Caballeronia sp. TF1N1: one gene and its partner. The protein of the gene in region 1 interacts with the protein of each later gene in a pairwise test. Links are inferred from orthologs where the notes say so. Each region holds a gene or a part of one and is shown on either strand. Other genes may lie near its edges. The genes, in order: ileS and LDZ28_RS17385.

Region 1 (15,642 bases):
TGATGAGCGCAAGCGCCGTGCAGAAGAGCCGTTGCGCCGCGTGCTTCTTGAGCAGATAGCCAATCACGACAGCAGCCACCACGCCCAGCGCCGTGAACGCCCAGCGCTGCCAGCCGCCCGCCGCCGCGAGAAAGCTGAAGGCGGCGCCGCGGTTATAGACGAGGAACAGGTTGAAGAAGGGCGTGAGCGCGTGCGGTTCGCCGTAAGCGAAAATCTTCTGCACCGCGATCTTGGTCAACTGATCGAACAGAATGACGATCAGCGCGACGCCGAGCCACGGCGCAAGTGAGCCACTACCGGAAGTTTGTTTCGACATCGTTCGAACCATTATGCCGCGCCCCGCGTTTCGCCAGCGCCGAAAAGGTTGGAGAAGCAGCGGCCGCACAGTCCCGGATGATCCGCGTGCGAGCCGACATCCGCGCAGTAGTGCCAGCAGCGCTCGCACTTGAGATAGCTCGATGCGCTCACGTCCACGCCTTCTTCCGCTTCGCTCGCCACGCGCTCGAGCGCCGCCGATGACGTGATCAGCACGAAGCGCAACGCATCGCCGAGACTGGCGAGCGCGTCATAACGCGCGCCGCTTGCGCGCACGAGCACCTCGGCTTGCAGCGACGAGCCGATCAGATTGGCCGTCCGCGCTTCTTCCAGCGCCTTCGTCACGTCGCCGCGCGCGTTGCGGATGAGCGTCCACGTATCGAGCAATTCGCCCGCGTTCGCCACTTCCGGATACGCGTGATAGACCTCGGTGAAGATGGTTTCCTGACCGGGCTTGAGCACCTTGTACGCCTCTTCCGCCGTGAACGACAAATACGGCGCGATGAGCCGCAGCAAGCCATGCGCGATGTGATAAAGCGCCGTCTGCGCGCTGCGGCGCTCGCGTGAATCGGGCTTCGTCGTGTAAAGACGATCCTTCAGCACGTCGAGATAGAAGCCGCCCAGGTCTTCCGAGCAGAACGTGGCGATCTTGGCGACGACCGGGTGGAACTCGTATTTCTCGTAATGCGCGAGCGCGTCGTCCTGCAGATTGCGCGACAGCGCGATCGCGTAACGATCGATTTCGAGCCAGTCTTCGACCGGCAACGCGTTCTTCTCGAAGTCGAAGTCGGACAGATTGGCGAGCAAGAAGCGCAGCGTGTTGCGGATACGCCGGTACGTCTCCGTCACGCGCTTCAGGATTTCCTCGGAGATCGCAAGCTCGCCGGAATAGTCCGTCGATGCGATCCACAAGCGAATGATTTCCGCGCCCAGACGGTTCGCCACCTCGTGCGGATCGACGCCATTGCCGAGCGACTTCGACATCTTGCGGCCTTCGCCATCGACCGTGAAGCCGTGCGTGAGAAGCGCGTCGTAGGGCGGGCGGCCGTCGAGCATGGATGCCGTCAACAGCGACGAATGGAACCAGCCGCGATGCTGGTCCGAACCTTCGAGATACAGGTCCGCCGGGAATTGCAGCGAGTCCTTGTGCGAGCCGCGCAGTACGTGCCAATGAGTAGTGCCGGAGTCGAACCAGACGTCGAGCGTGTCGCGGTTCTTTTCGTACATGTTGGCGTCGTCGCCGATCAGCTCGCGCGGGTCCAGCGCCTGCCACGTTTCTATCCCGCCTTGCTCGACGCGCTTCGCGACTTCCTCGAGCAATTCGAGCGTGCGCGGATGCAGTTCGCCCGTTTCCTTGTGCACGAAAAACGCCATGGGCACGCCCCACTGACGCTGACGCGAAAGCGTCCAGTCCGGGCGATTCGCGATCATGCTGTAAAGGCGCTGCTTGCCCCACGACGGATAGAACGCCGTGTTCTCGACGCCTTCCAGCGCGGTCTCGCGCAGCGTCTTGCCGCCGTCCTTCGGCGTCACGTCCATGCCTGCGAACCATTGCGAGGTCGCGCGATAGATGATCGGCGTCTTGTGGCGCCAGCAATGCATGTAGCTGTGCGTGTACTTCTCGGTCTTGAGCAGCGAGCCCGCGCCTTCGAGCGCCTCGATGATCTGCGGATTCGCGTCCCAGATCGACAGTCCGCCGAAAAGCGGCAGCGATTCGATATAGCGGCCGTCGCCCATGACGGGGCTGACGATGTCGGAGTCCGACATGCCGTGCGCCTTGCACGACACGAAGTCTTCCACGCCGTACGCTGGCGACGAGTGCACGACGCCCGTGCCGCTTTCTGTCGTCACGTACTCACCGAGATACACGGGCGCCGTGCGCTTGTAGCCCGGATGCGCCGCCGCGAGCGGATGACGAAACCGCAGGTTCGCGAGCTTCGCACCGGTCGTCGTGGCGATGACTTCGCCCGGCAAGCCGTAGTTCTGCAGGCATGCCTCGACGCGCTCTTGCGCGAGGATCAGAAGGCCCCGCGGGGTATCGACGAGTGCGTAGACGATCTCCGGATGCACGTTCAGCGCCTGATTGGCGGGAATGGTCCAGGGCGTGGTCGTCCAGATGACGATGCCGCCTTCAGCCTTCGGCAACGCGGGCAAACCAAACGCCTGCGCGGTCTTTTCGGGTTCGGCGAACGCGAACAGCACGTCGATGGTCGGATCGGTCTTGTCCTTGTATTCGACTTCCGCTTCGGCCAGTGCCGAGCCGCAGTCGAAACACCAGTTCACGGGCTTGAGGCCGCGGAACACGTAGCCCTTTTCCATGATCTTGCCGAGCGCGCGGATTTCACCGGCTTCGTTCGCGAAGTTCATGGTCTTGTACGGATTGTCCCAGTCGCCGAGCACGCCAAGACGCCGGAAACCGACCTTCTGTTTCTCGATCTGCTCGCTCGCATAAGCGCGCGCCTTCTGCATGACTTCCGTGGCCGGCAGCGACTTGCCGAACTGCTTTTCGATCTGGATTTCGATCGGCATGCCGTGGCAGTCCCAGCCCGGCACGTAGACCGCGTCGAAGCCCGCGAGATTGCGCGCCTTGACGATCATGTCCTTCAGAATCTTGTTGACCGCGTGACCCAGATGGATGTCGCCGTTCGCATACGGCGGGCCGTCGTGCAGGATGAACTTCTTGCGGCCCTTGCTGGCGGCGCGAATCTTCTCGTAGATTTTTTCGTCCTGCCATTCCTTCACCCACGCAGGTTCGCGCTTGGGCAAATCGCCGCGCATGGGGAACGGGGTGTCGAGCAGGTTGACGGGATATTTCGCAGCAGCTTTTTGTTTCTTGTCGCTCATGTGTGACTCGGTGAATTCGGTGAGACGGCGTCGCCGACGCGCGCAGTGATTCGAGAACGGGGCAGCGGGCGGCGCAAGGGCGCCGCGCGCTCACCTAATTCGGTCGGTGGCCGAAATGGCGAAGCCCGTCGCGCCGCTGCCCGCCGCGCTTGCCGGCGGCAGGCCGAAGTAGGCGCGCGCGCTGGCGACGTCCTTCGCGATGGCAACGGAAAGCGTTTCCAGGTCGACGTACTTTTCTTCGTCGCGCAGCTTCTTCAGGAATTCGACGCGCACGAGCTTGCCGTAGGCGTCGCCGTGCCAGTCGAGCACGAAGACTTCGAGCAGCACGCGGCCGGAGTCGTCGACGGTCGGGCGCAGGCCGAGACTCGCGACGGCGGGCAAGGGTTCATCGGCAAGCCCATGCACGCGCACGACGAAGATGCCGGCGAGCGCGGGCCGCTTGTGCGCAATCGGCACGTTGAGCGTGGGAAAGCCGAGATCGCGGCCAAGCTTGGCGCCATGCACGACGTGGCCGCTGATGACGTACGGACGGCCAAGCGCGAGTTGCGCGGCGTCGAGGTCGCCCGCGACGAGCGACGAGCGCACCGACGACGACGAAATGCGCGCGCCGTTCGGATGCGCGACGGTTGCCATCTGCTCGACTTCGAAGCCGTGTTTTTCCCCGGCTGCCTTGAGCGATTCGAAGTCGCCCGCGCGTTTGGCGCCGTAGCGGAAGTCGTCGCCGATCATGACCCAGCGCGCGTGCAGCCCGTTCACGATGATGTCTTCGACGAACTTGTCGGGCGGCTGGCTCGCGAACGTGTGATTGAAATGCTCGACCACCACGCGATCCACCCCATTCGTGCGCAGCGCTTCGAGCTTGTCGCGCAACATGGCGATACGCGGCGGCGCGCCCGCCGGATTGAAGAATTCGCGCGGGTGAGGCTCGAAGGTCATGACGCAGACCGGCAGCCCGCGTGCGTCCGCGGCGGCGCGCACGCGCGCGAGCAACGCCTGATGACCGCGATGGACACCGTCGAAGTTGCCGATGGTCAGCGCACAAGGCGACCGGCTTTCGGCATTGGGGAGGCCGCGAAAGACTCTCACGATAGACGTTGGTGGGTGGGCAGGGCTTGCGCCGCAAAGCGTTAGATTATAAACGCTCGCACGCATCGACGGGCGCGCGCGGCCGGATGCTGCGCGCTCGTCAATCGGATTGGCACGATTTTCGCCGTCGCCGAATGATAAAATCCGCGAATGAAAAATATCGTCATTCTGATCTCCGGACGCGGGAGCAACATGGAGGCCGTCGTGCGTGCTTGCGCGCGCGAAGGCTGGCCGGCTCGCGTTTGCGCGGTCGTTTCAAACCGGCCGGATGCCGCCGGGCTTGGCTTCGCGGCCGAGAACGGCATTCAAGGCGTGGTGGTGGATCATCGCGAATTCGACTCGCGTGAAGCGTTCGATGGCGCGCTCGCGCGGGAAATCGATCGATTCGAGCCGGATTGCGTGGTGCTCGCGGGCTTCATGCGGGTTCTGACAAATGCCTTCGTCGAACGCTATTCGGGGCGCATGCTCAATGTGCATCCGTCGCTCTTGCCGAGTTTCGCGGGCTTGCGCACGCATCAGCAAGCGCTCGATGCCGGCGTGCGCGTGCACGGCGCAAGCGTGCATTTCGTGACGCCCGAGCTGGATCATGGTCCGATCGTCGCGCAAGCCGCGGTGCCGGTCTTGCCCGGCGACGACGCCGCCACGCTCGCCGAGCGCGTGCTGGCCGTCGAACATGAGATTTACCCACGCGCGGTGCGCTGGTTCGTGGAAGGGCGTCTTGCCATCGAGGGAGAGCGCGTCGCGCTTCGTTCCTCTGAGCCACAGTGGCTCTTTGCCGACATTGCCGGGGAGGGCGCATGAGGCTGCATGGATTTTTGATTGGTCAAACCGAAACGCTGTTGGCGGACGTACTCCGCTTTTCAGGTCCCGCCGATGCCGCGACCAGCCGTTTCTTCCGCGCGCATCCGAAGCTCGGTCACAGCGAGCGCGGCGTGATCGCGGAGGCGGTGTTCGCCGTGCTGCGCCGGAAAATGGAGTTTTCGCATCTGGCCGAAAGCGGCAGCGGCAACCAGGCGCGGCGTCTCGCGCTGCTCGGACTGATGCAGACTGCCGGTCTCACCGCGCTCAAGCCGCACGTCTCGGCCGACGAATACCAATGGCTCGCGCAGGTATCGAAGATCGATCCCGCGAGCTTGCCGGTGCGCATACGCACGAACTTGCCGCAGTGGATCTACGAGGCCATGGCCAAGCGTTTCGACGCCGAGGAACTCGCCAAACTCGCGGCCGCGCTGAACTATCCGGCGCCGCTCGATCTGCGCACGAATCCGATCAAGGCGAGCCGCGATGTCGTTTTGAAAGCGCTGAGCGAAGCCGGCATCGACGCGGGCGAAATGCCGTTCGCGCCGTTCGGCGTCCGCGTGGACGGCAAGCCCGCGCTCACGCGCCTCGCGCCGTTCCAGGAAGGCTGGATCGAAGTGCAGGACGAGGGCAGCCAGTTGCTGTGCTCGCTGATGGCGCCGCGCCGTGGCGAGATGATCGTCGACTTCTGCGCGGGCGCGGGCGGCAAGACGCTGGCGCTTGGCGCAATGATGCGCTCGACCGGCCGTCTCTACGCGTTCGACGTCTCCGACCGGCGTCTCGCCAAACTCAAGCCGCGTCTTGCGCGCAGCGGGTTGTCGAACGTGAATCCGGTGCTGATCGACAGCGAACACGACGCGAAGATCAAGCGCCTCGCGGGCAAGATCGACCGCGTTCTCGTCGATGCTCCCTGCTCCGGCTTGGGCACGTTGCGTCGCAATCCCGACCTGAAGTGGCGGCAATCGCCCGCGACGGTTGCGGAACTCACGCCCAAGCAGCTCTCGATTCTCACGAGCGCGGCGCGCCTCGTCAAACCCGGCGGACGTCTCGTCTACGCGACGTGCAGCATGCTCGAAGCCGAAAACGAAGGCGTGGTGAAGCAGTTCCTGGAAGCGCATCCGAACTTCCGTGTCGTGCCCGCGCGCGATGTGCTGGCGGAACAGCGCATCGACCTCGACACGGGCGAGTTCTTGTCCTTGTGGCCGCACAAGCACGGCACCGACGGCTTCTTCGCCGCCGTGCTGGAACGCGTGCCCGACGCAAAATCGCCGAAGGCTTCCGCGGCGGAAGACGAAGCGCCTTCCGAAAGCTGATGCCGAACCGCATCCTGACGCATCTTTCCGAACGCCTGTTTCGCGACTTCGGCGAACCGGAGGTGCTGTGGCAGGTTGCGGTTCTGATCGGCCTGCTGGTCGTCGCGTGGTGGTGCGCGCGGCTGCTGCGCAAGCGGCTGGATGCGCGCCGCCAGTCGCGCTTCGAGGCGGTGCGCTTCGGCGCGGAGAGCCTGAACAAAGCGCTCTTTCCGCTGCTCGGCACGGTGTTCGTGACGGCCGCGCAACTGTTGCTCGCGCCGTTCATCCACACCGCGTTCTTGCGGCTCGCGCTGGTGCCGTTGTTGGGCATCACCGTCATCTATCTGATGTTCTACGTCGCGCGCCGCGTGTTCAGTCGCGACGGCACCGAGCACGAGGCGGGCGCGCTCCTCTTTCTGTTCGAAAAGCTCGTCACGACCATCGTCTGGGTCGTGATGCTGCTCACCGTAATGGGCATACAGGACGACGTCGTGCGCTGGATGGCGAGCGTGCGCTTCAATTTCGCCAACGCGCACATGACGTTGCTGTCGCTTGCCTCGGGCATGCTGTGGGTCTGCGTGACGCTGATCGTGGCGATGTGGGCCGGCGCGCTGCTCGACGACCGGCTGATGCGCTCCCGCTCACTCGACGCCAATCTCAAGGTCGTGCTCGGCCGCGTTGCGCGGGCACTGATGATCCTCGCGGCCATATTGGTGAGTCTGTCTATCGTCGGCATCGACATTACGGTGCTCGGCGTGTTCGGCGGCGCGCTCGGCGTGGGGCTGGGTTTCGGATTGCAGAAGATCGCGAGCAACTATGTCTCGGGCTTCATCATTCTGCTCGACCGGTCACTGCGGCTTGGCGACATGATCAACGTGAGCAACTATCAGGGCACGGTCACGCAGATTCGCACGCGCTATACCGTCGTTCGCGGACTCGACGGCATCGAAACGTTGATTCCGAACGAAAAACTCATCACCGACGTGGTACAGAACCATTCGTCGTTCCTGACGCGCGGCAACGCGAAGATTGCCGTGCAGGTGAGTTATCGCTCCGACGTGGAACGCGCGATGCTGTTACTCGTGGAGGCCACGCACGATGTCGACCGCGTGCTGCAGGACCCTGCGCCCGCCGCGTTGCTCGCCAGCTTTGGCGCTGACGGAATCAACCTGGAACTGAGTTTCTGGATCGAAGATGCCGCGAAGGGCACGGGCGGCGTCAAGTCGCAGGTAAATCGTCGTGTTTGGCGGTTATTCTGTGACAACGGCATTGAAATCCCCTACGCGCAACGCGAGATAAGGATTGTTGGCGACGCGCGCAATGCACCAGTCGACACGGTAGGAAATGCCGAAAGGCGCGGCGATGACGCCGCAGCGCCGGCCGGAGCCCCGGTTTGATGCTCGATCCGTTGATTTGGATCGACAACAGGCATTAAATCGGCGCGTGAGTTTTTGCGCGTTTTGTTACCATACAAGAAATTCTACCTTTACGACAAAGACTTGGAACGCATGCAGTAGAATGCGATCGAACTTGCGCGCGTTTCTTTCATGTGCCCAACACGGTGTTCAGCGTCATTTGCACCGGCCATTTTTTCCGAATTTCACAGCTAGATAGGTAAATTGCCTTGCTGAATTCTTCTCTCGAATTTCTCGCCAACGGATTGCTCGACTTTTCTTGGTGGCAGATCATTTTGTTCACGCTCGCGATGACGCACGTTACCATCGCTGGCGTCACGATCTATCTGCATCGCTGCCAGGCGCATCGTGCGCTCGACCTGCATCCGATCGCGAGTCACTTTTTCCGTTTCTGGCTCTGGTCGACCACCGGCATGCTGACCGGCCAATGGGCGGCGATCCACCGCAAGCACCACGCGAAGTGCGAAACCGAAGAAGATCCGCACAGCCCGCAAACGCGCGGCATCTGGAAGGTGCTGCTCGAAGGCGCCGAGCTTTATCGCGTCGAAGCTAAAAACGAAGAGACCATGCGCAAGTTCAGTCACGGCACGCCGAACGACTGGCTCGAACGCAATCTCTACACGCGTTATCCGATCCTCGGCATCAGCATCATGATGGTTATCGACGTCGCGCTGTTCGGCATCGTCGGTCTGTCGGTCTGGGCCGTGCAGATGATCTGGATTCCGTTCTGGGCAGCCGGCGTGGTCAACGGTCTTGCGCACTGGTGGGGTTATCGCAACTTCAATTCGGCCGATGCCAGCACGAACATTTTCCCGCTCGGCATCCTGATCGGCGGGGAAGAGCTGCATAACAATCACCACACGTATGCCACGTCGGCGAAGCTGTCGAACAAATGGTACGAGTTCGATATCGGCTGGCTCTATATCCGCATGTTGTCGGCCGTGGGTCTCGCCAAGGTGAAGAAGGTCGCGCCCACACCGCGTCTGGCGGACAGCAAGTCGGTGCTCGACAACGACACGCTGCAAGCCGTGCTCGCGAACCGCTACGAAGTGATGGCGCGCTACGGCAAGGCGCTCAAGCGCGCATACGCACAGGAACTGTCGAAGCTGAAGGAAGCCGGTGCGCGCGAGAAATATCAGTTGATGCGCGGTGCGCGCAAGTGGGTCCATAAGGAAGAAGACGGTCTCGACGAGCCGCAGCGCAAGCAATTGCCGGAACTGTTCTCGGACAACCAGAAGCTGCGCACGTATATCGAAATGCGCAAGGACCTGTCGGCAATGTGGGACCGCTCCAATGCGTCGCGCGAGCAACTGCTGGTGCAATTGCAGGACTGGTGCCATCGTGCGGAAGAGAGCGGCATCAAGGCTTTGCAAGACTTCGCGATGCGCCTGCGACGCTACGCCTGATATCGCGATATCCGTTAAAATTTGATGACGTCACAAGACCCCGCTCTGGCGGGGTCTTTGTTTTTGGGCGGCGGATTTCGCGTTTTGTCGCGGCGCTGGGTTTGCAGCGTGGCCGGGCAGCGCATCGATACAAGTCAGCGCCGGCACGACACTCGCGCGGACACAGGAGACAGAAACAATGGAAGCGATCAGGAGCGTCGAATACGACCGGCCGCATGGCCTGACGTGCGGCGTAGGCGAGGCGTGGGCACGTGTTCCCAACGCGCCGTCCGCCGAAGAGAAGCGCGAAATGAAGGCGCGAATCCGTGCGCTGTTGCATCGGGAAGAGGCGGTTTTGGTGGCGCACTATTACGTGGACTCCGAGCTCCAGGAACTCGCCGATGAAACGGGCGGTTGCGTCGCCGATTCGCTCGAAATGGCCCGTTTCGGCCGCGATCACGCCGCGAAGACACTGGTCGTCGCGGGCGTGCGTTTCATGGGCGAGACATCGAAGATCCTGAGCCCCGGCAAACGCGTGTTGATGCCCGATCTGGACGCCACCTGCTCGCTCGACCTCGGCTGTCCGCCGGACGAATTCTCCGCTTTCTGCGATGCTCACCCGGACCGCACGGTCGTCGTGTATGCGAACACGAGCGCCGCCGTGAAGGCGCGCGCGGACTGGATGGTCACCTCATCGATCGGACTGGAAATCGTCGCGGATCTGCACGCGCGCGGCGAGAAGATTTTGTGGGCGCCGGACCGGCATCTCGGCAACTACATCCAGAAGAAGACCGGCGCGGACATGCTCTCGTGGCAGGGTTCGTGTCTCGTGCACGACGAGTTCAAAGGCATCGAGCTGGAGCTCTTGCGCGCCGAATATCCGGACGCGAAGGTTCTCGTTCACCCGGAATCGCCGGAAGGCGTCGTGCAACTGGCGGACGTCGTCGGTTCGACCACGCAGCTGATCGATGCCGCCGTCAAGCTCGACGCAAAGCGCTTTATCGTCGCGACCGATCTCGGCATCCTGCACAAGATGCGGCTCGCGGCGCCCGGCAAAACCTTCATCGAAGCGCCGACCGCCGGCAATAGCGCCACGTGCAAGAGCTGCGCGCATTGTCCGTGGATGGCGATGAACGGCCTCGCCAATCTCGCCGATGTGCTCGAGCGCGGCCACAACGAGATTCACGTCGATGCGGCTATTGCCGGGCGCGCGCGCGTGCCGATCGACCGCATGCTCGACTTCGCCGCGCGTCACAAGAAGCCTGTGCAGGCGAGCGGCGATCTCGCGAAGGATCAAACGTTGTTCTCGAACGTGGGGCCCGCATGACGAACCATTCGCCTTTATTTGCGGAGATCCGCGCGCAGTACGGCGAAGCGTTCGATGCCGCGCTCGCCCGCAATGTCGCCGATGCGCTCGCCGAGGACATCGGCAGCGGCGATCATACGGGGCGTCTCGTGCCAGCAGACACACGTCGCACGGCGCGCATCATCGTGCGGGAAGAGGCGGTGCTGTGCGGCGCGCCGTGGTTCGACGAGGTGATGCGTCGCGTCGATCCGAGCATCGAAGTCGAATGGCGGTATCGCGAAGGCGAGCGCATGACGGCGAATACGCCGGTCGTCTTGCTGCGCGGCCAGGCGCGTTCGCTTCTGACCGCCGAGCGCAACGGCCTCAATTTCCTGCAATTGCTGTCGGGCGTGGCAACGGCGACGCGCCGTTATGTCGATGCCATCGAAGGCACGCGGGCGCGCATCCTCGACACGCGCAAGACGCTGCCCGGCTTGCGGCTCGCGCAGAAGTACGCGGTGCGCGTGGGTGGCGGCGCCAATCAGCGGCTCGCGCTCTATGACGGCATTCTGATCAAGGAAAATCACATCGCGGCGGCGGGCGGCGTTGGCGCTGCAATGGACGCCGCGCTCGCGCTCGACGCAGGCGTGCCCGTTCAGATCGAAGTGGAAACGCTGGCGCAGCTTGAAACCGCGTTGGCGCATCGCGCGGAATCTGTGTTGCTCGACAACTTCACGCTCGACGCCATGCGCGAAGCCGTGCGCGTGACGGCGGGAAGGGCGCTGCTCGAAGTCTCGGGCGGCGTGAATTTCGAGACCGTGCGGGCGATTGCGGAGACGGGCGTGGACCGCGTCTCTATCGGCGCATTGACGAAGGACGTGCGGGCAACGGATTTTTCAATGCGCTTGATCGAAGAGTAAGCTTGCTGCGCGTCGACATCTAAACCGCGCGCCGCCTCGCCGCCGGCGGCATCAACACTGTCGGAAGCGCTTTCGGCAAAGTCGCCGGCCAGTCGCGACTGAAGTGCAGCCCGCGGCTCTCGCGTCGCGAGCACGCGCTTTCAACGATCAGCGACGCCACATCCACGAGATTGCGCAGTTCCAGCAAATCGCGGCTGACCTTGAAGTTCGCGTAGTACTCGTGGATTTCGTCGCGCAAAAGCGCAAGCCGGTGCTGCGCGCGCGCCAGCCGCTTGTCCGTGCGCACGATGCCCACGTAATTCCACATCAGCCGCCGTAACTCGTCCCAGTTGTGCGCGACGACGACTTCTTCGTCCGGATCGGAAACGCGGCTTTCGTCCCAGTCGGGCAGCGGCGCATGGCAGCCCGCTGAATAACCTTCCGTCTCGATCGCCTCGGCCGTCGCGCGCCCGACCACCAGACATTCGAGCAGCGAGTTGCTGGCGAGCCGGTTCGCGCCATGCAGACCTGTGTACGACGTCTCGCCGACCGCATAAAGTCCCGCGCGATCCGTGCGGCCCGCGAGGTCCGTCACGACGCCGCCGCAGGTGTAATGCGCGGCGGGCACGACGGGAATCGGCTCCTTCGCGATATCGATGCCGAATTCGCGGCAACGCGCGAGGATCGTCGGAAAATGTTCTTCGAGAAACGCGCGCGGCTGATGGCTGATGTCGAGATAGACGCAATCGATGCCGCGCTTCTTGATTTCGAAGTCGATCGCGCGCGCGACGATGTCGCGTGGTGCGAGTTCGGCGCGTTCGTCGTGCGCGGGCATGAAGCGCGTGCCGTCGGGCAGACGCAGTACGCCGCCTTCGCCGCGCACGGCCTCGGAGATCAGGAACGACTTGGCGTATGGATGGAACAGGCAAGTCGGATGAAACTGGATGAACTCCATGTTGGCGACGCGGCAGCCCGCGCGCCACGCCATCGCGATGCCGTCGCCGGTGGCCGTGTCGGGATTCGTCGTGTAGAGATAAACCTTGCCCGCGCCGCCTGTGGCGAGCACGGTGTGCGGCGCTTGAATCGTCACGGTTCGTCCGCTCGCGAGATCCAGCGCGTAGAGACCATGACAGCGGTGCCCCGGCAAGCCGAGCCGGTCGGACGTGATCAGATCTATCGCGGTATGGTCTTCGAGAACCGTGATGTTCGGATGATTGCGCACGCGCTCGTTGAGCGTCGTGACGACTGCGTGGCCGGTGGCATCCGCGGCATGAATGATCCGCCGATGGCTATGGCCGCCTTCGCGCGTCAGATGGAAGCCGAGTTCCGCGGAGACATCGCGCGTGAAGGGCACGCCTTCCTCGATCAGCCATTCGATTGCCGCGCGCCCGTTTTCGACGATGAAACGCGTCGCCGCTTCGTCGCAAAGTCCGGCGCCCGCGACGAGCGTATCGCGCACGTGATTGTCGATGCTGTCCGCCGAATCCAGCACGGCCGCGATGCCGCCTTGCGCCCAGTCGCTCGCGCCGACACTCACCGCACGCTTGGCGATGATCGCGACGCGCCGCGTTTCGGCCAGGTTCAACGCCACGCTCAAGCCTGCGAGCCCGCTTCCCACGATCGCTACATCGAAATTCATGCTGCTCGATCTCCGTCTATGTGCTTTTTATGACTGCAAGCCGGCAAGCATAACGCGCTCGCCACCCAACCGGCACGGATAACCCGCGCGCGAACGTGTGAAAGCGAAAGAAGAAAAATCGCGCGCACAAACAAAAAGCCCCGCGTGTGCGGGGCTTTTCGTGTCTTTGTCAGGCTCTCAATATCAAGCGCTTACTTGATCTTGGTTTCCTTGTACTCAACGTGCTTGCGGACGACGGGATCGAACTTCTTGATCAGCATCTTTTCCGGCATGTTGCGTTTGTTCTTGGTCGTCGTGTAGAAGTGACCCGTACCTGCGGTCGATTCCAGCTTGATCTTGTCGCGTGCGCCCTTGGCCATGTGCGTGCTCCTTAGATTTCACCGCGTGCGCGCAGGTCTGCGAGCACGGCGTCAATACCGTTCTTGTCGATCAGGCGCAGGCCGGCGTTCGAGACGCGCAGACGCACCCAGCGGTTTTCGCTTTCAACGAAGAAACGGCGGTTCTGCAGGTTCGGCAGGAAACGGCGCTTGGTCTTGTTGTTTGCGTGGGAAACGTTGTTGCCCGACATCGGGCCTTTCCCAGTTACTTGGCATACGCGTGCCATGAGGACACTCCTAAAACACGTTGAGTCCGGAAGTCAAACGCTCGATTTTGGGGGAATCCCGCAATCGATACCTCAAATTCGCCCGATTGCCTTGAACGGGGAGTTGGCAGCACGGTTATGCCAATGAGGACGACGTAAGCCCGAAACAGGTGGGTTGAGAAAACGAATCGTGGATTCTAGCAGGAAAAACGTAGCAATATCAAGCCCGTTCGTCCTTATCTTAGTCAGCCTCGGCTGCTTCGGGTCAAATCTAAAGCCAGCCCTCACGCCTAAAGCCAGCCCTCACGCGCGAAAGAAAAAATTTCATTGCCCGCGACCACCATGTGATCGAGCAATTTCACGTCGATGAGATTCAGCGCGTCTTGCAGCGTGCGGGTGAGCTTCTTGTCGTTCGCGCTAGGCTCCACGCCGCCAGACGGATGATTATGCGCCACGATCAGCCCCGCCGCGTTCAGATGCAAGGCACGCTTCACGATCTCGCGCGGATACACCGCCACCCGCGTGAGCGAGCCGCTCGCTTCCACGTGCGCATCGATCAGTTGATGCCGCGCATCGAGATAGATGCACAGGAAAAGTTCGTTGGGCTGAGTGCCGATTCTCAGGCGCAGAAAGTCTTCCACCGCGCCCGGCGAGTTCAGCAGCATGCGTTCGCGCGCCTTCTCGATGAGCGCCCGTCGACACAGTTCCGACACGGCCAAAAGCGTGGCCGCGCGCGCCTCGCCGACGCCGCGCTCTTCCTGGAGCTGAAGCGCGGACGCGTCGAGCACGCCGCGAATCGAGCCAAAGCGCCGCAGCAGCGCACGCGCCACATCGACTGCCGTTTTGCCCGGCAATCCTGTGCGCAAAAATACGGCGAGCAACGCGGCGTCGCTCAACGAGTCGCCGCCGGACTGCAACAGACGCTCGCGCGGCTTGTCCGTCTTGTCCCACTGGGAAATTGGCAGAACGGAAACGGGCTTCGGCAGCGCGGGGCCGGCTTCCATTTCACGCATCAGAATCTCAAAATTGGCGGACATTCCTTCCCCTGAGGCCATCTTAAGGCTGTATTTTTGCGAGATACACCGCACCTACGCCGCTCGAGCGAAGCGCGGCGCTTCCCAACTCTGTCTTACAATAGCGGTTTCGGCGCGCGCTCCGCCCCGCCACGCGGCCCGAAGTATCGCGCCAGGCGCACGTCCCGCTTCCGACTGAACCGTCACAGCCAATACTCATGAGCATCATCGATATCTCCGAGGTGAAACCCGGTTCGCATGTCACGCTTCATTACCGGCTCGCACTGGCCGATGGCGCCGACATCGTCAACACGTTCACCGACAAGCCCGCGACCCTCCTGCTCGGCGCAGGCCAACTCGCGCCGCCACTGGAAGAGATTCTGCTGGGAATGAAGGTCGGCCACCATTCGACCTTTCAGCTAACGCCGGAGCAAGCGTTCGGGCCGCGCAATCCGGAGCTCGTGCAGCGCGTGTCGCTCGCGACGCTGCGCGAAAACAGCATGATCGGTGAGGATTTTTCTCCCGGCGATCTCGTCGAATTCAACGCGCCCAACGGTGGGCGCTACGCGGGCGTGCTCAAGGAAGTGGGCGAGACGTCGGCGCTTTTCGACTTCAATCACCCGCTCGCCGGCCAGTCGCTGGCCTTCGAAGTGAAAATCATCGGAATTCTGTAGCCATGAGCCTGACTGAAAGCCTCAACGAGATCGATACCGACGTCGAGATCCTGCTCGCGCAGCCGCGCGGGTTTTGCGCCGGCGTGGATCGCGCGATCGAGATCGTCGAGCGGGCCATTAAGCTGTTCGGCGCGCCCATCTACGTGCGGCATGAAATCGTCCACAACGCCTACGTGGTGTCGGACCTGCGCAAGAAGGGCGCCATTTTTATCGAGGAACTGGACGACGTGCCCGAAGGCGCCACGCTTATTTTCAGCGCGCACGGCGTGTCGAAAGCGGTGCGCGGCGAAGCCGAAGCGCGCGGTTTGCGCGTGTTCGACGCCACGTGTCCGCTCGTGACCAAGGTGCACATGGAAGTCGCGAAAATGCGCCAGGAAGGCTTCGACATCGTGATGATCGGCCACAAGGGCCATC
Region 2 (15,141 bases), on another replicon or contig:
TCGTCGAGGCGAAAAAAAATCCGAAGCTCACGGTGTTGTCGGGCGTGGGCTTCAACGTTGCCTATGTGGGCTACAACACGACGCACAAGCCGCTCGACAACGTGACGGTGCGCCGCGCGCTGGACATGGCGATCGACAAGCAGGCGATCATCAAGACCGTCTACGAAGGCGCGGCCACGCTGGCCACGAACCCGATGCCGCCTTCGCAATGGTCGTATAACAAGGCGCTGAAAGACGCACCGCACGATCCCGCGAAGGCGCGCGAGTTGTTGAAGCAAGCGGGCTTTCCCGATGGCTTCACCATTACGCTATGGGCCATGCCCGTGCAGCGCGGCTATAACCCGAACGCGCGACTGATGGCGCAACTGATTCAATCGGATTGGGCGAAGATCGGCGTAAAGGCGAATATCGTCAGCTACGAATGGGCCGAATATAACAAGCGCGCAAAGACCAATGGCGAGCACGACGCCATTCTCTACGGCTGGCTAGGCGATAACGGCGACCCCGACAACTGGCTCGGCACCACGCTGGGCTGCGATGCAGTGCATGGCAGCAACATGGCGAAATGGTGCAACAAGCAGTTCGACGATCTCTTGGCTAAAGCGCGCCTCATAACAGATCAAAGCGCGCGCACGAAGCTTTATGAAGAAGCGCAAGTCGTCTTCAAGGATCAGGTGCCGTACACACCGCTTGCGCACGCCAATACGTTTCAGCCGATCTCGAAGCGCGTGCACGGCTATCTGATCAGTCCGCTTGGAGGCCATCGTTTCGACGGCATCACGCTGGATTGATTCAACTGGCGACCGCTTCGCGCAAGGCCTGCAAAAAGCGCACGTAAGCGGTCGCACCAGGGTCAGCGTGACCGATGCTGCGTTCTTGCACCCACGCCGCGCGACCCTTTTGCGATTGCTTCGAGGCCGTAGCCGTTACCTGCGCTTGCGCAGTCGCGATCATGGCATCGAGCAACTCAGTCGCGCTGCCTTGCGATGCTTCGAGCGTATCGAGACTCGGCACGAGTGCATCGAGCACGGTCTTGTCGCCGACCTGACTCTTGCCACGTTCGATGATGCGCGCAGCCACCGCGCGTCCGATGCCAAGCGCCTCGTCGCGGCTCACCGTGTCCTTGCCGTTCATCGCCTTGCCTGCCGCGAGCAAGCCGCCGCCGACGAGCGCTGCAAACGTAGATGGATTCGCTGTCGAGAACGCCTTGCCCGTAGCGAACAATACGTCGGTAAGCGAGGCGTCATCGTTCAAAGCGGCAAGCGCCTTCACGATGGCAATGGACCCTGATTGCACCGTGATGCCGAGATCGCCGTCGCCCAAAGCGGCGTCGAGGTCGCGTAACTCGTCGGCATGCGCGGGCAGCGCGCTTAGCGCACGCGTCAAAATGGCGCGCAGTTCCTGTTTCGATACGCTCATTGCGCACTCCTCTTACGATGCGGTGCCGTCGCGGAAAAATGGCGAACTCGCGGGCGCTTCGAGCAGCGCTTCGAGTTCGTCGTCGAGCAGCATCACCGTGATCGATGCCCCCGCCATTTCCAGACTCGTTACGTATTCGCCGACATACGAGCGCGCTATTTTCAGGCCCTGATCGGCGATGAGTTGCGAGGAACGGCGATACAGCAAATACAGTTCTTCGAGCGGCGTCGCGCCGAGGCCGTTCACGAGTATCGCGAGCTTCGATCCCTTAGGCGCGTTCAGATCGCCGAGAATCTGACCGATAAGCCGCTCGGCGATGGCATCGGCCGTTTCGAGCTTGCCGCGATGCGTTCCCGGTTCGCCATGAATGCCGATACCGATTTCCATCTCGCCATCGGGCAATGTGAAGGTCGGCTTGCCTGCCGCGGGAAGTATCGTCGGCGAGAGGCCCACGCCCATGGTCCGGCAATGGGCATTCGCCTTGCCGCAAATGCGCGCGACCTCATCGAGCGAATCGCCGCGTTCAGCGGCGGCGCCCGCGCATTTGAACGCGAACAACATGCCCGCGACGCCGCGCCTGTCGGCCGCACGTTCCTTCGGCGCGGATGCTACATCATCGGTCAACACCACTGTCTTGATGTCGATGCCTTCGGGTTCGGCCAAGTCGGCGGCAAGGTCGAAATTCAGGACGTCGCCGCCATAGTTGCCGTATACGTAAAGCACGCCCGCGCCGCCATCCACTGCCTTGGTCGCTTCGAATATCTGTTCCGCCGAGGGCGATGAAAACACGTTGCCCACGGCCACGCCACTGCAAAGCCCCTCGCCGACGTACCCGAGAAAGCCGGGCAAATGCCCCGAGCCGCCGCCTGTCACGATTCCCACTCTGCCTTCCTTGGGCGCGTCCTTGCGCACGAGCGCGCGTTTGTCGTCCGTCGCGCTCTTGATCCACGCGGGATGAGCGATAAGCAAAGCCTCGATGATTTCGTCGACGAAGACATCGTGCTGGTTAATGATTTTCTTCATGTTGTGCTCCTCCGGTTTTAGGGTGCGTTGCAAGAACACGTCTAACGCTTGCGCCGCTGACTAAGCGCGTCGAGCAAGACAGCCGCGAAAATGACCCCACCTTGAATGAATTGCGTCCAGAAGGGATTCACGCCGAGTAGCGACAAACCCACGTTGATCACGCCGATCAGCACGACGCCGATAAAGGTGCCCACGATCGAGCCACGTCCACCCGCAAGCGATGTCCCGCCAATCACGATAGCGGCGATCACCTGCAATTCGAGTCCGTTGGCCGCGGACGGCAAGGCGGAATTGAGCCGTCCGGCAAGCACGATCCCAGCGATGGCAGCAGTTACGCCGGCCAGCATGTAGGTGAAAAAAACCACGCGGCGCACGGGAATACCGGCAAGACGCGCAGCTTCCTGATTGCCGCCGACTGCAAAGACCTGATGCCCAAACGTGGTCTTGCGCAAGAGCACATGGCCTATGGCGAAGATCACGAGCATGACGATCATCGGCATGGGCAAGCCCGCGACGGTCTTCGCGCCGAAGGCCGTGAAGGCGGTGGGGAAATCGAACTTCGTGCGGCCATCGGATATGGCGAGCGTGAGGCCGCGCGCCATGGCCATCATCGCGAGCGTGACGATGAAGGGCACGAGGCGCAACCACGACACGGCAAGGCCGTTGAGCGCGCCTGCCGCGGCCCCGACCGCAATTGCGACGCATAACCCTCCAACGCCGAGACCGACGGCGCCTGGGCTCGATCCTGCCATGACCGTGGCCGCGACCATGCCGCTCAACGCAACGAGCGATCCGACCGACAGATCGATCCCCGACGTGATGATGACGAACGTGCCGCCTACCGCCGCAATGCCCACCACCGAGACCTGCACCATGATGTTGGTGAGCGTGCTGGTCGTCAGAAACTCGGGCGATGCAATCGACAAGGCGATGCAGATGATGACGAGTGCGGCAAACAATGGCCCGATGCCGCTCCTCAGTTGGCGAATCACGCGGCGCGAGAGCGCCTCCGAGTCCTCGCGGTTGGCTGCCGTGGAGGTCATGCGCCTGCTCCTGTTGTAGCCCATTGAATGACAGTTTCAGAGTCCGCTTTGTCGCGCGGTAGCTCCGTCACGATGCTGCCGCGATACATCACGAGCACGCGATCCGACATGCCGAGCAACTCCGGCAACTCGGAACTCACCATGACGACCGCTGCGCCCGCACGCGCCATCGACACCATGTGTGCGTAGATTTCGGTCTTCGCACCCACGTCGATGCCGCGTGTGGGTTCATCGAGCATGATGACCACGGGTGCTGTCGCCGTTGCGCGGCCAAGAATGACTTTCTGCTGATTGCCGCCGGAAAGCGTGCCGGTGATCTGCAACACCGAAGACGAGCGAACGCCGAAGCGCGTGCTTGCTTCCTGCGCCAGCTTGCGTTTCTTGGCGCGGCTCACGAAGCCGCCGCTCGCAAGCGCTTTAAGGCTCGACAGTGCGATGTTCTCTTCGATGTTGGCATCGAGCACGAGCCCTTCGAGCTTGCGGTCCTCCGAGGTATAAACGAGGCCGTGACGCACGCCTTGAGTGGGCGAATGATTCGTGACCTTCTTGCCCTTCACGAAAATCTCGCCACCGGTTGCGGGCAGCGCGCCAAAGATCGTCTTGAGCAATTCGGTGCGTCCTGCCCCGGCAATGCCCGCTATGCCCAGGATTTCGCCCGAGCGTACCGTAAAGCTCGCATTGCGCAGCAACGGCGCGCTAGCGAGATTGCGCACTTCGAGCACGACATCGCCATAAGGACGCGGCTCCCACGGATAGAACGATTCGAGATTGCGCGCGACCATTGCCTGCACGAGTTCGGCTTCGGTCCATTGCGACATCGGACGCGCGCCGACCGTCGCGCCATCGCGCATCACGACGGCGGAGTCGGCGAGTTCGAACACCTCTTCCAGATGATGCGAAATGAAGATGATGCCCATGCCCGAGGCACGCAGCCGCCGCACCACGGCATAAAGATTGGCGATGTCCTGGCTCTGCAGCGCGGCCGTGGGTTCGTCCATGACGAGAATTCGGGCATCGCGCGTCACGGCTTTTGCTACTTCCACGAGCTGCCTCTTGTTGAGCGGCAGATCGCCGAGGCGCATCCACGGCGGCACGTTGTCGAGTCCCACGCGATCCAGCGCTTCGCGCGCAAGCTGGTTGGCCTCGCGTTGCTTGACGAAGCCGTTCCTTGCAGGCATGCGGCCAAGGAATAAATTTTCCGCGACCGTCATGTCGTTGATCAGCGAGAGCTCCTGATAAATCACGGCCACGCCTGCATCTATTGCCGCGTTGGTGCCGCGCGCAAGCGGTACGCCGTCGATCTCGATCGTGCCTTCATCCGGCTCATACGCGCCAGACAAGGTCTTCACGAGCGACGATTTGCCCGCGCCATTCTCGCCGACGATAGCGAGCACATGGCCCGTTCGCAGTTCGAGGCTGACGCCGCGCAGCGCCTTGACGCCAGGAAAACTCTTGACGATGCCTTGCATGCGCAATAGCGGCGCGGACGCTTCGAGCGGCGCCTGCGCTTGCGCTTCCGTTTCGACTGTCATGTCGTGCATTCCGTTAGCGGGCAACGCGCTAGAGCTCAAACGCTTGAACGCTTGAAGTCTTAAGCGTGTGCCCGCGGCTTGCCTTACTGTTTGACTTCCTCTGACCACAGCCCGTACTTCTTGGTCTCATCCGAATCGATATTCGATTTGTCGATGAGCAAAGTCGGCCAAGCATAGTTCGCCGGAACGTCCTTCTTGGCGTTGTAGTCCGCAATGAACTGCAGCGACTTGGCGGCCATCTGAATGGGGTTCTGCGAGATGGTCGCGTCCTGCTTGCCCGAGCGAATGGCGGAAAGCGCCTGCGCCGTGCCATCCGCGCCGATCACGAGAATGTGCGCTTTATCGCCGAGCGGCTTATAGCGGCCCGCATTGTCGATAGCCTTTTCCGCACCCACGGTGTTGTCGTCGTTGGCGCCGAATACCGCGTCGATTTGCGGATATTTCTGCAGGATATTGGTCATCGCGTTAAGCGACTTCTCCTGGTCGAATGCGCCTTCCTGACGCGCAACCACCTTGATGTCGGGATACTTCGCCATTTCGTCGCTAAAGCCTTTCTCACGGTCGGTGGCGGCGGTCGTGCCGACAAGGCCGATCAAATCCACCACGTTCCCTTTAGCCGAACCGTAGCGTTTGGTCAGTTGATCGACAATCCACTTGGCGCCGATTTGACCGAGCGCGACGTTATCCGACGCAACGAACGAAGTCACCTTGCCGCCATCCGACCCACGATCGAGCGTGAAGACCGGAATGTTCATCGAGTTGGCTTTCTCGACAGCCGGAATGATGGCCTTGGAGTCGATAGGATTCAGCACGAGGGCAGTCACGCCTTGACTCAGTAAGTTGATGGCGTCGTTGACTTGCTGTTGCGCGTCGCCATTGGCATTGGTCTGGACGAGATCGAAGCCTTGCTCCTTGGCGCCCTTCTCCACGCCGGCCTTGAGCCCGACAAAGAACGCATTGTTAAGCGTTGCAATCGAAAAGCCTATTTTCGCCTTGCCGCCCGCGGCAGCGGCCGGCGCCGGTGCGCTTGCGGGAGCGCTCGCGGCTTCGCTCGAACTCGCGCCCGAACTGCTGGCGGTCGAACTGTTGTCGCTCTTGGAACAACCGCTAAGCGCGGCCGCCGCGCATAAAAAAACCGCGCCGGTCGATTTGCCGAACGTGCCCCATCCGTCGAATCTTGCTGAATTCCAGGCCATAGCTGTCTCCGTTGTAGGATTTATTCATTACGATGCAAACGACTATTTCCTCAAGGCAAGCGCGCTAAGAATCTTTCTTGTCGCGCCGGCCATAAGTCTTGAACTTCTCCAACACTTCATCCATCTGCTCCTCCGAAAGAAGCGGCGGAGCACCCAACTGACAGGCGAGAAGATATTGCTTGGCAAGCACTTCCACTTCATGCGCGAGCCACACGGCGCGCGCAAGATCGGTGCCGAGCGCGATCACACCATGATGCGCGAGCAGACACGCACGCCGGTTCAGAAGCGCGGCTAAAGCGTGATCGGAAAGAGTTTGCGTGCCAAAGAGCGCATAAGGCGCGCAGCGAATGGAATGTCCGCCGGCGGCCGCGACCATGTAGTGCACGGCGGGAATATCGCGTCCATGAATGGCGAGCGCCGTGGCCGCAATGGAATGCGTATGCACGACCGCGTGCATGTCTTGCCGTGCTCGAAGAATGTCGCGATGAATGCGCCATTCCGAAGACGGGCGAGCCGTGCGCAGCACGCTCGCGTCGTCACTGACATCTAACGGCAGCCACACCATCATGTCTTCGTGCATCTCACGCGCAGCAACGCCGCTCGGCGTGATGAGAAAGCCGTCGTTGAAGCGCGCGCTGACGTTACCCGAGGTTCCCTGATTGATGCCGAGCCGCTCCATTTCGAGCGAGGTCTCGACAATACTCCGGCGCAGCGCGCCTTCATCCACCGCGCTCATGCGGCATTACCTTCGGCTGCGAAGAAACCACGCAACGAACGTTCGAAAGGCGCTTTCACGATACCGCGCTCCGTGATGAAGCCCGTGACGAGTTCATGCGGCGTGACATCGAATGCGGGATTGCGCGCGTTGATGGCTCGCGGCGCAATAGGTTGTCCTGCAAGCGATGTCACCTCTTCTTCGCGACGTTCTTCTATCTCGATCTGCGCGCCGGTCGGTGTGCGGAAGTCCAGTGTGGACGAAGGACAAGCCACGTAGAACGGTATGCCGTAGTAATTCGCTGCGATGGCCACGCTCAGTGTGCCGATCTTGTTGGCGAAGTCGCCATTTGCCGCAACCCGGTCCGTGCCGACGATCACGAGGTCCACCAGTCCATGCGACATGATCGAAGCGGCCGCGCTATCCACGATCAGCGTTACATCCACGCCCGCCTGCTGCAGTTCGAACACGGTCAGGCGCGCGCCTTGCAAAAGCGGCCGCGTCTCGTCCGCGAACACCTTGAACGCAATGCCTTCGCGATGTGCGGCATAGATCGGCGCGGTGGCCGTGCCTAAGCCTGTGGTGGCAAGCGCACCTGCATTGCAATGCGTAAGCACGCCGCTGCCCGGTTCGATAAGCGGCAGACCATGCATGCCGATACCTTCGCATAGCGCCTGATCTTCCGCATGAATCTGTTTTGCCTCATCCACCAAAGCTTCGTAAAGCGCCTTCGAGTCGCTTGCGTTGCATGCGCGCGCGCATTGCAGCATGCGTCTCAATCCCCAACTCAGATTCACCGCCGTGGGGCGCGCGGTATCGAGCCAGCCCGCGCGCCGTTCAAGCTCGGCACGAAATTGCGTCAAGGGCAAGTCGCGCGCGTCCTGCATGGCGACGCACAATCCGTATGCTGCCGCGACGCCGATGGCAGGCGCACCCCGCACGCGTAATTCGTGAATGGCTCGCCAGACGGCGGCTGCATCGGCGACATGCTCCACCACGATTTCATGCGGCAGGCGCGTCTGATCGAGCAGCAGGAGATCGCCATCGCGCCATTCGATCGTCGGGGCAAGCGTGGGGAACAAGGACTGCGCAACCATGGAAGCTCCGAGTGGACTATGCATGTGTGATTGTTTCGCGCTGAACCTCGCGCGCAAGCATGACGACCTGTTCGATACTGCCAAGCGTCGCGCGCTTGACCAGCAGGTCTTCCGCGCAACGCAGACAGCGCACTTCGATACACGCCCTCGCCTGAGCATCTGGAATGCGCGTGATGTCCGCGACCTTCGCCATGCCGACGATGCGCCGAATCATCTTGCAGCCAGCGAAGCCGAGCGTATCCGCTAGCAGCCGACGCATGAAGTGCGCGCGATAACCTTCGACAGATCGCGCTTCTGCGTGACCGCCTATAAAGCCGCGTCCGCTACGGCTTTCATGCTCGCGCCACAGCTTTAGAAATTGCGCGCTAAAGCCATTCCAGACCTCGGCCACTTGAACGAGCAACCATTCCTGATAGCCGGAAGGATCTCGATCGTCTATACGGCCATGCCAGTCGCGCGAAAAATACGCGAGCAGCAGGTTTGCGAGCACCGCGCCGATATCGAAGCCCATCGGTCCGTAGAACGAGAACTCCGGATCGATCACGAAGGTTTCGTCTTCGTTGACCATGATCGAGCCGGTGTGCAGATCGCCATGCAGCAAGGTCTCGGCGTGATTCATGAACGCCCATTTCATGTCGCCCGCGGCAATGCGCAACGCTTCGCTGGTCCTCAGTCGTTCAAGCGATGACGCAGGCAATGCGGCGCTGTACACGTTTGACGGATGATCTTCGAAAGGAAACGTAAAGACGAGATCCTCGGTGATCTTGCACAACTCGGAATTGACCGCCGCGCTCATGGCCTCTTTCTTGATGTCCGGCGCAAGAAACAGATCGGACCCGTGGAAAAGCGTGTGCGCAAGATACGTCGACAGATGCGCGGCGAGCTTCGGATAGACGACGCCATCCATCAGGCCTTGCCGCAAAATGCGATGCGAGGCGAGCCTTTGCATCACCATCAGAAAGCGCTTGCCGTCGGCGTGATACACCTTCGGCACATGCCGCGGACATAGCGCGCCGAAGCGGCGTAACGCCGCTACCTCATGCTCCATGCGCTGACACGACAACGGCCACGTCTTGCCGACGAGCCTTAAAAAAGGCGGCGCCTGCTTGACGACGACGCTGCGTTCCGGCGCCTTCGTGTTCGTCACGAAGTACACATAGTTCAGGTTGCCGTCGCCAACTTCGGCCACTTCCAGGTCATGCGGCTCGCCAAGCAGCGCACGTATCTCGGGAATTGCACCGAGATACGCGGCGAGCTCGCTTGCGGTAAAAGCCTCGAACTCCATCGGTGTCTCCTCCGATGTTGCTTCTGGTGCGCGTCTCAACGCAAGATTGTCTTAGCGACGCTTGCGCACCAGATCGAATTTGAAAATGCTCGTGTTGTAGTAGTCGTTGCTATAGCAGAGCGGTTCCCCGCTCTGATCGAAATCCACTTCGTCCAGCAGGAGAAACAAACCGAAGCCGTCTCCGAGTTCCGGCAGATCGCGCGGCGTGAGGATGGTCGGCTGTATCGACGTATGCGTATGCGACAGACGCCGGCCCGTGCGCGCGAACATGCCGAAAAGCGATTCGCCGACTTCACCGTCCGCTGCATCGAAGAGCGTCTTCGGAATGGTGTCGATGCAATAGGCGGCTACGGCGTCGTCCGCGCGGCGCACGCGTTCGATACGTACGCACGGCGCCCCAAGCTCGATGCCGAGTCTTTCTGCCAAGCTCTCCGATGCCGCAATGGTATCCATCTGTATGCGACTCGTTGAAGGCACGGCGCCGACGCTCTTGATCATGTCGGTTACGGACATCAGATCATCCAGACCGCCCTGCAACTTCAGCGAAATTTGTCTGATGAAGGTGCCGCGACCTTGAACCCGAGACAGCAGACCATGCGAGATCATCTGAGCAACAGCTTCACGCAAACTTGAACGGCCTACCCCGAGCAATTCGCAGAGTTCCAGTTCCGTGGGAATCTGATCGCCCGGCTTGAGCTTGCGCTCACGGATCATGGTCAGGAGCGACTCTTGAATCTTGTCGCTCATTGAACGCTCTACGCTTAGACGCATGTTGCTCTCTTCGGTAGCATGCAGTCAAATATACATCAGACATCAGATGTTTTTCTTAGGACTTTCCCTTGGATATTTTGTAGGCTCAATAGCTGGTGATAACGATGAACGGCTATGCGGTTGCAGCAAGGCCATAATCATTTGCTTGCCGCGTCTGACTTGTTGGCGCGTTGCACTGCGCCAAGAATTCATGGCTTCCACTGGTACATCAGAATCTTGGCGCGTGCATCGTCTTCCAAGAGAACGTCGTATTCACCATTGGCCCTTAGCGTGGCGCTGATACCCAGTTCCACATCGACATAGCCGCTAGTCAAGCCTACGTTCGCGCCCGGCGACATGCAGCCAACGTGTGCGCCGGTGCGCGCGTCGTACACATAAACCTTCTGCGTGAAGAGGCCCGCAACAAAGAGGTAATTGCCCGCTGTCGCAAGTCCCACGGGCGTGATTACGGGGTTGGCCGTCGTGTCCCAAGGCAGCGCGATGAGATAGGTCATGACGCGCGGCCCGCGAGTCCAGTTGTCGTAACGCGCGAGATATGGGCCGGCCTCTTTCCAGCGCGCGGCATCATAGGGAATGGTTTGCGTGAAGCCCGATATATACATCGTGTCGGTTTCAGGCACGTATAGCACTCGGCCAATGCGCGTGAAAGGCGCTGGCATCGTATAAGTCTTCGCCGATGTATAGGTGTAAAGCGGATTGCCCAAGGCATCGAAGCCCTGCAGCGGCATTTCTCGTATGCCGCTCGTCGGGGTACCGAACCATACGTTGCCAAGGGAATCGACCCAGATGAAGCTGTTGCCTATCAGACTCCCCGTCGATGGATTGCCTATGAATTCGCTCGTGTCGAGATGGCCGTCGCCATTGATGTCGCGCCACATCCATTCGCCATAGGCCGGTTGATTCGCTGGAAAACCGCCTGAAATATAGGACTCGGCGAACATGACCGACGGTATTGCCGTATAACCGTGCGCAGCGTCGAAGCGATGCACATAGAGCTGATGCGAATATGGATCGAGCGTGAATAGATACGGCCGGTTGCCGTTCAGGCGCCGTACCATCGGCTGGCCACGCACCGCGCGTCCGATGTGAATCGAAGGGTCATCGGGAAAAGCGAAGCGGTCCACGGTATGCGCCGTGTACGTCCATTGTTTGCCGGGCGCCTTGCTCCAGTCCATCGTAAAGACTTTCGAGCCGGTATAGATGGTGTTGGGCGCGCCGGGATCGAAACTCGCGCCATCGACGAACACGAGACCGTCCAGTTCCCATGTAATAGAACGTGTGACGCCTTTGAAAGCCTGCAGCACCGCGCCCGTTCCCACCGAGGCAGAGTTCAGAGCTCGCGGGCCTTCGCCGTTTTGTCCAACGTACAGATTGCCGGCCTGATCGAAACCGATACCCGTGACCGAGTTGAAGCGCCCTGCTTCGATCGTGCCAGCGGTCGCATGATTCACGCCCTTGAGCGTGCCGACCGCAGTTAGCGCCGCGTTCTTTCGGAAAGGCAAGATCTGCTGGCCCACGCCGTTATCCGCGATATAAAGATCACCCGATGGAGTGACCGCGATATCCGCGGGTACCGTTCCTATGGGGAGTATCGGCACGCCGCCGAGTAGCGCGCCTGTCGTCGAATAATGTGCAATGGCGGGGTGTCCGTTGAACGTGCCTGTAATGACCCAAAGCGTGCCGTCTATATCGAGTGCCATGCGTCCCGGTGATGTCACGTTGAACGCGCGATTACGCCTCATCGTGTTGGCATCGAACACGACGATCTGATTGCTCGACGCGTCGGAAACAAAAAGCTCGCTATCGTTAGCGGCCAGGCCGCGAATGCCCGCGTCCGTTCCGGCCGGCACAGTCGCCACGATCAGGAAACTGTTCTTGGTAGCGTTCGCGCTGTTGCCGACGCCGCCCGTAAAAAACGCGCCCTTGGCGATGTTGGCGATCGTGCGTCGCGTAATGCCGAACCACGTATAACCGTTGGGCGGATAATCCGCGCCGACGAGGCCACCACCTTGATTGCCGATGGACATCGCCGCATAGAGGTATGTGCTGTTCGATGCAATGGCGTCGCCGCCCGCCGCGCCCCAACCATGCGTCGCACCCGCCACCGCGATTCGGTCGCCATTGCGATACGCCGCGATCTCGGCGCCGCTTTCATCCCACGGACTATTGGTATAGACGGTTCCGTCCGGTGCAACGCGGATGGCTTGTATGTCCTGCTGCATCCACTTGCCATCGCCGAAGCCAAAAGTGTTGCCAATCCAGGACGTGGTGTAATTGAGCGGCGACGTAGCCGCGCGCGCGCCGCTGGCAAGGCTGAACACCATTAGCCATACCGCTATGAAACATGAAACGTTCATCACTTGCACCCCGGCAAACCGCCGCAAAGCGAAATCGAGTTACGACCCTAATGATATGAAGAAAAGGCCTGTTTTCTTCTTAACGGCGGTCGGTACGAATGCTTGAATCCGGTTTATTGAGGCGTGTTCAATTCAAGAAGTCGAGCAAACAACGGAGAGGTCGAATGATAGATAGCGTGGACAGGAAACATCTCGAACGATGCATCGAACTGGCTAAAGAAGCGCTCGACCAAGGCGATGAACCCTTTGGTTCTCTACTGGTGGCGAGCGACGGTCACGTGCTCTTTGAGGATCGTAACCGCATCAGCACGGGCGACAAGACCTTGCATCCTGAGTTCGCTATTGCAAAGTGGGCTGCGGAAAATATGAGCGAGCCCGCGCGCAAGAATGCCGTGGTCTACACATCGGGCGAGCATTGTCCGATGTGTTCGGCGGCGCATGCATGGGTGGGGCTTGGGCGAATCGTCTATGCGAGTTCGACTGCGCAGTTCACGCGCTGGCGTGAGGAACTCGGTGCTGGGCCCGGCCCTGTCCGCGCGCTGCCCATTGAAGAGGTGATCGACGGAGCAATCGTGGATGGCCCCGTCGACGACCTTGCAGAACGCGTGCGTGCACTACATGTCGCTTATATGCAGAAGCATCAAACGCGTTGATCGGTCAGTGCGCTGCTATGGTTTCGCTGTTGCGACACGCCTGGAACTTCGGTCTGCACGTTCGTCTGCGTGATGACCGACTCGCACAACGCGATCACTTGCGGAAGACTCGCGGCATTGAACAACGAATGATCGACATCGGCGTAAGTTGCGACACGCACTGAACGAAGCCGCTTGAGTCGAGCGCCCAGCTTGCCGCAATGCGCGGCAAGCAAGTCCAGGCCCGCATCGTAGGCGCCGTAGACCAGCACCGTGTTCACGCCTCTAGCGTCGAGCGCGCGAATGATCGGCATGGGTGTAGTGGCCTGTTCGGGTGGCGTTTTGCTCAGGCTGTCGAGCCTCAATACATCGACGACACGTGAACGCGCACGCGTGAGCATGTAGCCGCCGATAAAGCCCATTACGCGAAGCAGATTTTTGTCGCCGCGCAAAATGGCTTTCCACTTCTGCGGATCGAGCATGGAAAACGCATAACCCGCCATGGAGTTGCGTGTGGATTCGCGCAACGCTTCGGGCGTTTTGTCCTCGGGACGCTTGAACGTAGGGATATTCACCGAAATCACGCCGGTAATAACGCTCTCGCTGACCGCTGCCTTCAAAGCGTGATACGCACCTGAACAAATGCCGAACGCATAGATCGTCTTGTAGCCTTGCCGGGACAACCAACGCGCGGCGACGCCAGTGTCTTCGGTTGCGACCACGTTATAGATTCTGCCGAAGGGCGTGTCTGACTGCACATCGCCCGAAGGAAGCGGACTGTCGCCACGGCCGCGTGCATCGAAGCGCAATGAAGCAATACCACGTGATGCTAGCTCGCGTGCAATCCGCACGGAAAGCCGGCTATCGCCTACGCGTGAACTCGCCGCCGTATTCGTCATGACAAACACAGGGCCACGCGCTGCACCATGACGCGGCTCGCACAGCACGCCTACGAGTCCTTGTTCGTCCATTCGCACGGGACGCTCGACAGCCTCCGGCGTTTCGATGACGAAATCTGGCCACACGTCATGTGCCGCAGCCGATGTATTAACGGGGCCTGCTTCGAGCGCGCCGTTTGCAATCCACTCAGTGGCCGTTGCCAAAGCAGCCTTGGGCAATACCGTGAATGCCGACTCTTGAATGAAGCCGAGCAAATCTTCAAAGGGTTGTGTCTGCGTATCGACGCCAAGCCCACTGAGCGCATCCAGCAGCGGGTCTTTCGAGCTCGTTCGTGCGTGCATCAGCAATACGCGATTGGCGGGCGCAATGGCCGCACTTTTCACTTGCAACGCGAGATCGATGTTTTCCAGCCGGGCTCTGAAGGCATCGTCATAAACCTGACCCAGCACGTTGAGCGGACCAGTCTTGGGTTGCGCTTCGCGAAGGGGCGGTGCGAGCTGGTCGAGCCAGGTCTTGCGCACCGCGCCGAGTTCGCGGATATAGGTGCGTCCGCTTACAACAGGCGCAAGCAAGGCGAGATCGTCGACGGGACGCTTGAGCGCCGCGGCCAAAGCGAACGCGGCACCGACCCGAAAGCCCGCTAGCGTGACGTGTTCGATACCCGTCTGTTCCTTGAGGAAATCGACGGCTGAACCGATGTCATCCACCGCCGAATCGAACAGGTCTTGTCCTGCTTCTAGATCGGCTGAATCCCCCGTGCCGAGATAGTCGAAGCGCAAGACCCACAAGCCGCGGGCCGCAAGAGCGTCTGCCAGGTGACGCAGGCCGCTATAGGTCCACACATATTCGTGGCCATAGGTGTTGCAGAGAACGACGCCGCGCGTGCCGGCGCCTGCGTGCAGCCATCCGAATCTTTTGCCGAAAACCACCGGTCTCATTTGTATTTTCCTCGTCTTTGGCGGTGTTCAGACGTAAGCAAGGAGTGCCTTCGAAACCGCCAGCCTGCATGCGTCATTATTATGCTTGGACAACTGCAGGCACAAAGGGAACGGGCAGCAAATGCTATTCCCATCGACACGGGACTCCAGCTAGTCCTAGTCGGGCGTTGCGCAAAGCTTCTCTCCGGGCTTTGCGCCGCCATGCAGCGAGGGTTACTTGTCGCCAATTATAT

The links.
Region 2: the proteins of ileS (region 1) and LDZ28_RS17385 interact in binary tests that used the Escherichia coli proteins (3 or more experiments, as listed by UniProt). The link is inferred for Caballeronia sp. TF1N1 from one-to-one orthologs.

The regions. Positions count from the first base shown.
Region 1 is NZ_CP084626.1:611,825-627,466, forward strand. Bases 128-3,531 are described here. They hold ileS (isoleucine--tRNA ligase), read right to left. Parts: upstream 3,160-3,531; coding sequence 328-3,159; downstream 128-327. Other genes in these bases: lspA (signal peptidase II), read right to left, coding at 128-328; LDZ28_RS02820 (bifunctional riboflavin kinase/FAD synthetase), read right to left, coding at 3,250-3,531. In the rest of the region: more of lspA, read right to left, coding at 1-127; more of LDZ28_RS02820, read right to left, coding at 3,532-4,245; purN (phosphoribosylglycinamide formyltransferase), read left to right, coding at 4,396-5,046; LDZ28_RS02830 (RsmB/NOP family class I SAM-dependent RNA methyltransferase), read left to right, coding at 5,043-6,356; LDZ28_RS02835 (mechanosensitive ion channel family protein), read left to right, coding at 6,356-7,732; LDZ28_RS02840 (acyl-CoA desaturase), read left to right, coding at 7,960-9,156; quinolinate synthase NadA, read left to right, coding at 9,335-10,462; nadC (carboxylating nicotinate-nucleotide diphosphorylase), read left to right, coding at 10,459-11,340; nadB (L-aspartate oxidase), read right to left, coding at 11,360-12,958; rpmG (50S ribosomal protein L33), read right to left, coding at 13,150-13,317; rpmB (50S ribosomal protein L28), read right to left, coding at 13,329-13,562; DNA repair protein RadC, read right to left, coding at 13,832-14,578; LDZ28_RS02875 (peptidylprolyl isomerase), read left to right, coding at 14,773-15,228; ispH (4-hydroxy-3-methylbut-2-enyl diphosphate reductase), read left to right, coding at 15,231-15,642. UniProt on the Escherichia coli protein: Catalyzes the attachment of isoleucine to tRNA(Ile). As IleRS can inadvertently accommodate and process structurally similar amino acids such as valine, to avoid such errors it has two additional distinct tRNA(Ile)-dependent editing activities.
Region 2 is NZ_CP084627.1:724,318-739,458, reverse strand. The notes cover bases 4,158-7,060. They hold LDZ28_RS17385 (sugar ABC transporter substrate-binding protein), read right to left. Parts: upstream 6,214-7,060; coding sequence 5,101-6,213; downstream 4,158-5,100. Other genes in these bases: mtnA (S-methyl-5-thioribose-1-phosphate isomerase), read right to left, coding at 6,946-7,060; LDZ28_RS17380 (class II aldolase/adducin family protein), read right to left, coding at 6,278-6,949; LDZ28_RS17390 (sugar ABC transporter ATP-binding protein), read right to left, coding at 4,158-5,026. In the rest of the region: LDZ28_RS17410 (ABC transporter substrate-binding protein), read left to right, coding at 1-791; LDZ28_RS17405 (DAK2 domain-containing protein), read right to left, coding at 793-1,419; LDZ28_RS17400 (dihydroxyacetone kinase subunit DhaK), read right to left, coding at 1,432-2,442; LDZ28_RS17395 (ABC transporter permease), read right to left, coding at 2,484-3,485; more of LDZ28_RS17390, read right to left, coding at 3,482-4,157; more of mtnA, read right to left, coding at 7,061-8,025; mtnK (S-methyl-5-thioribose kinase), read right to left, coding at 8,042-9,310; LDZ28_RS17365 (GntR family transcriptional regulator), read right to left, coding at 9,362-10,057; LDZ28_RS17360 (hypothetical protein), read right to left, coding at 10,270-12,438; LDZ28_RS17355 (nucleoside deaminase), read left to right, coding at 12,537-13,091; LDZ28_RS17350 (serine aminopeptidase domain-containing protein), read right to left, coding at 13,079-14,908. UniProt on the Escherichia coli protein: Part of the ABC transporter complex RbsABC involved in ribose import. Binds ribose. Also serves as the primary chemoreceptor for chemotaxis.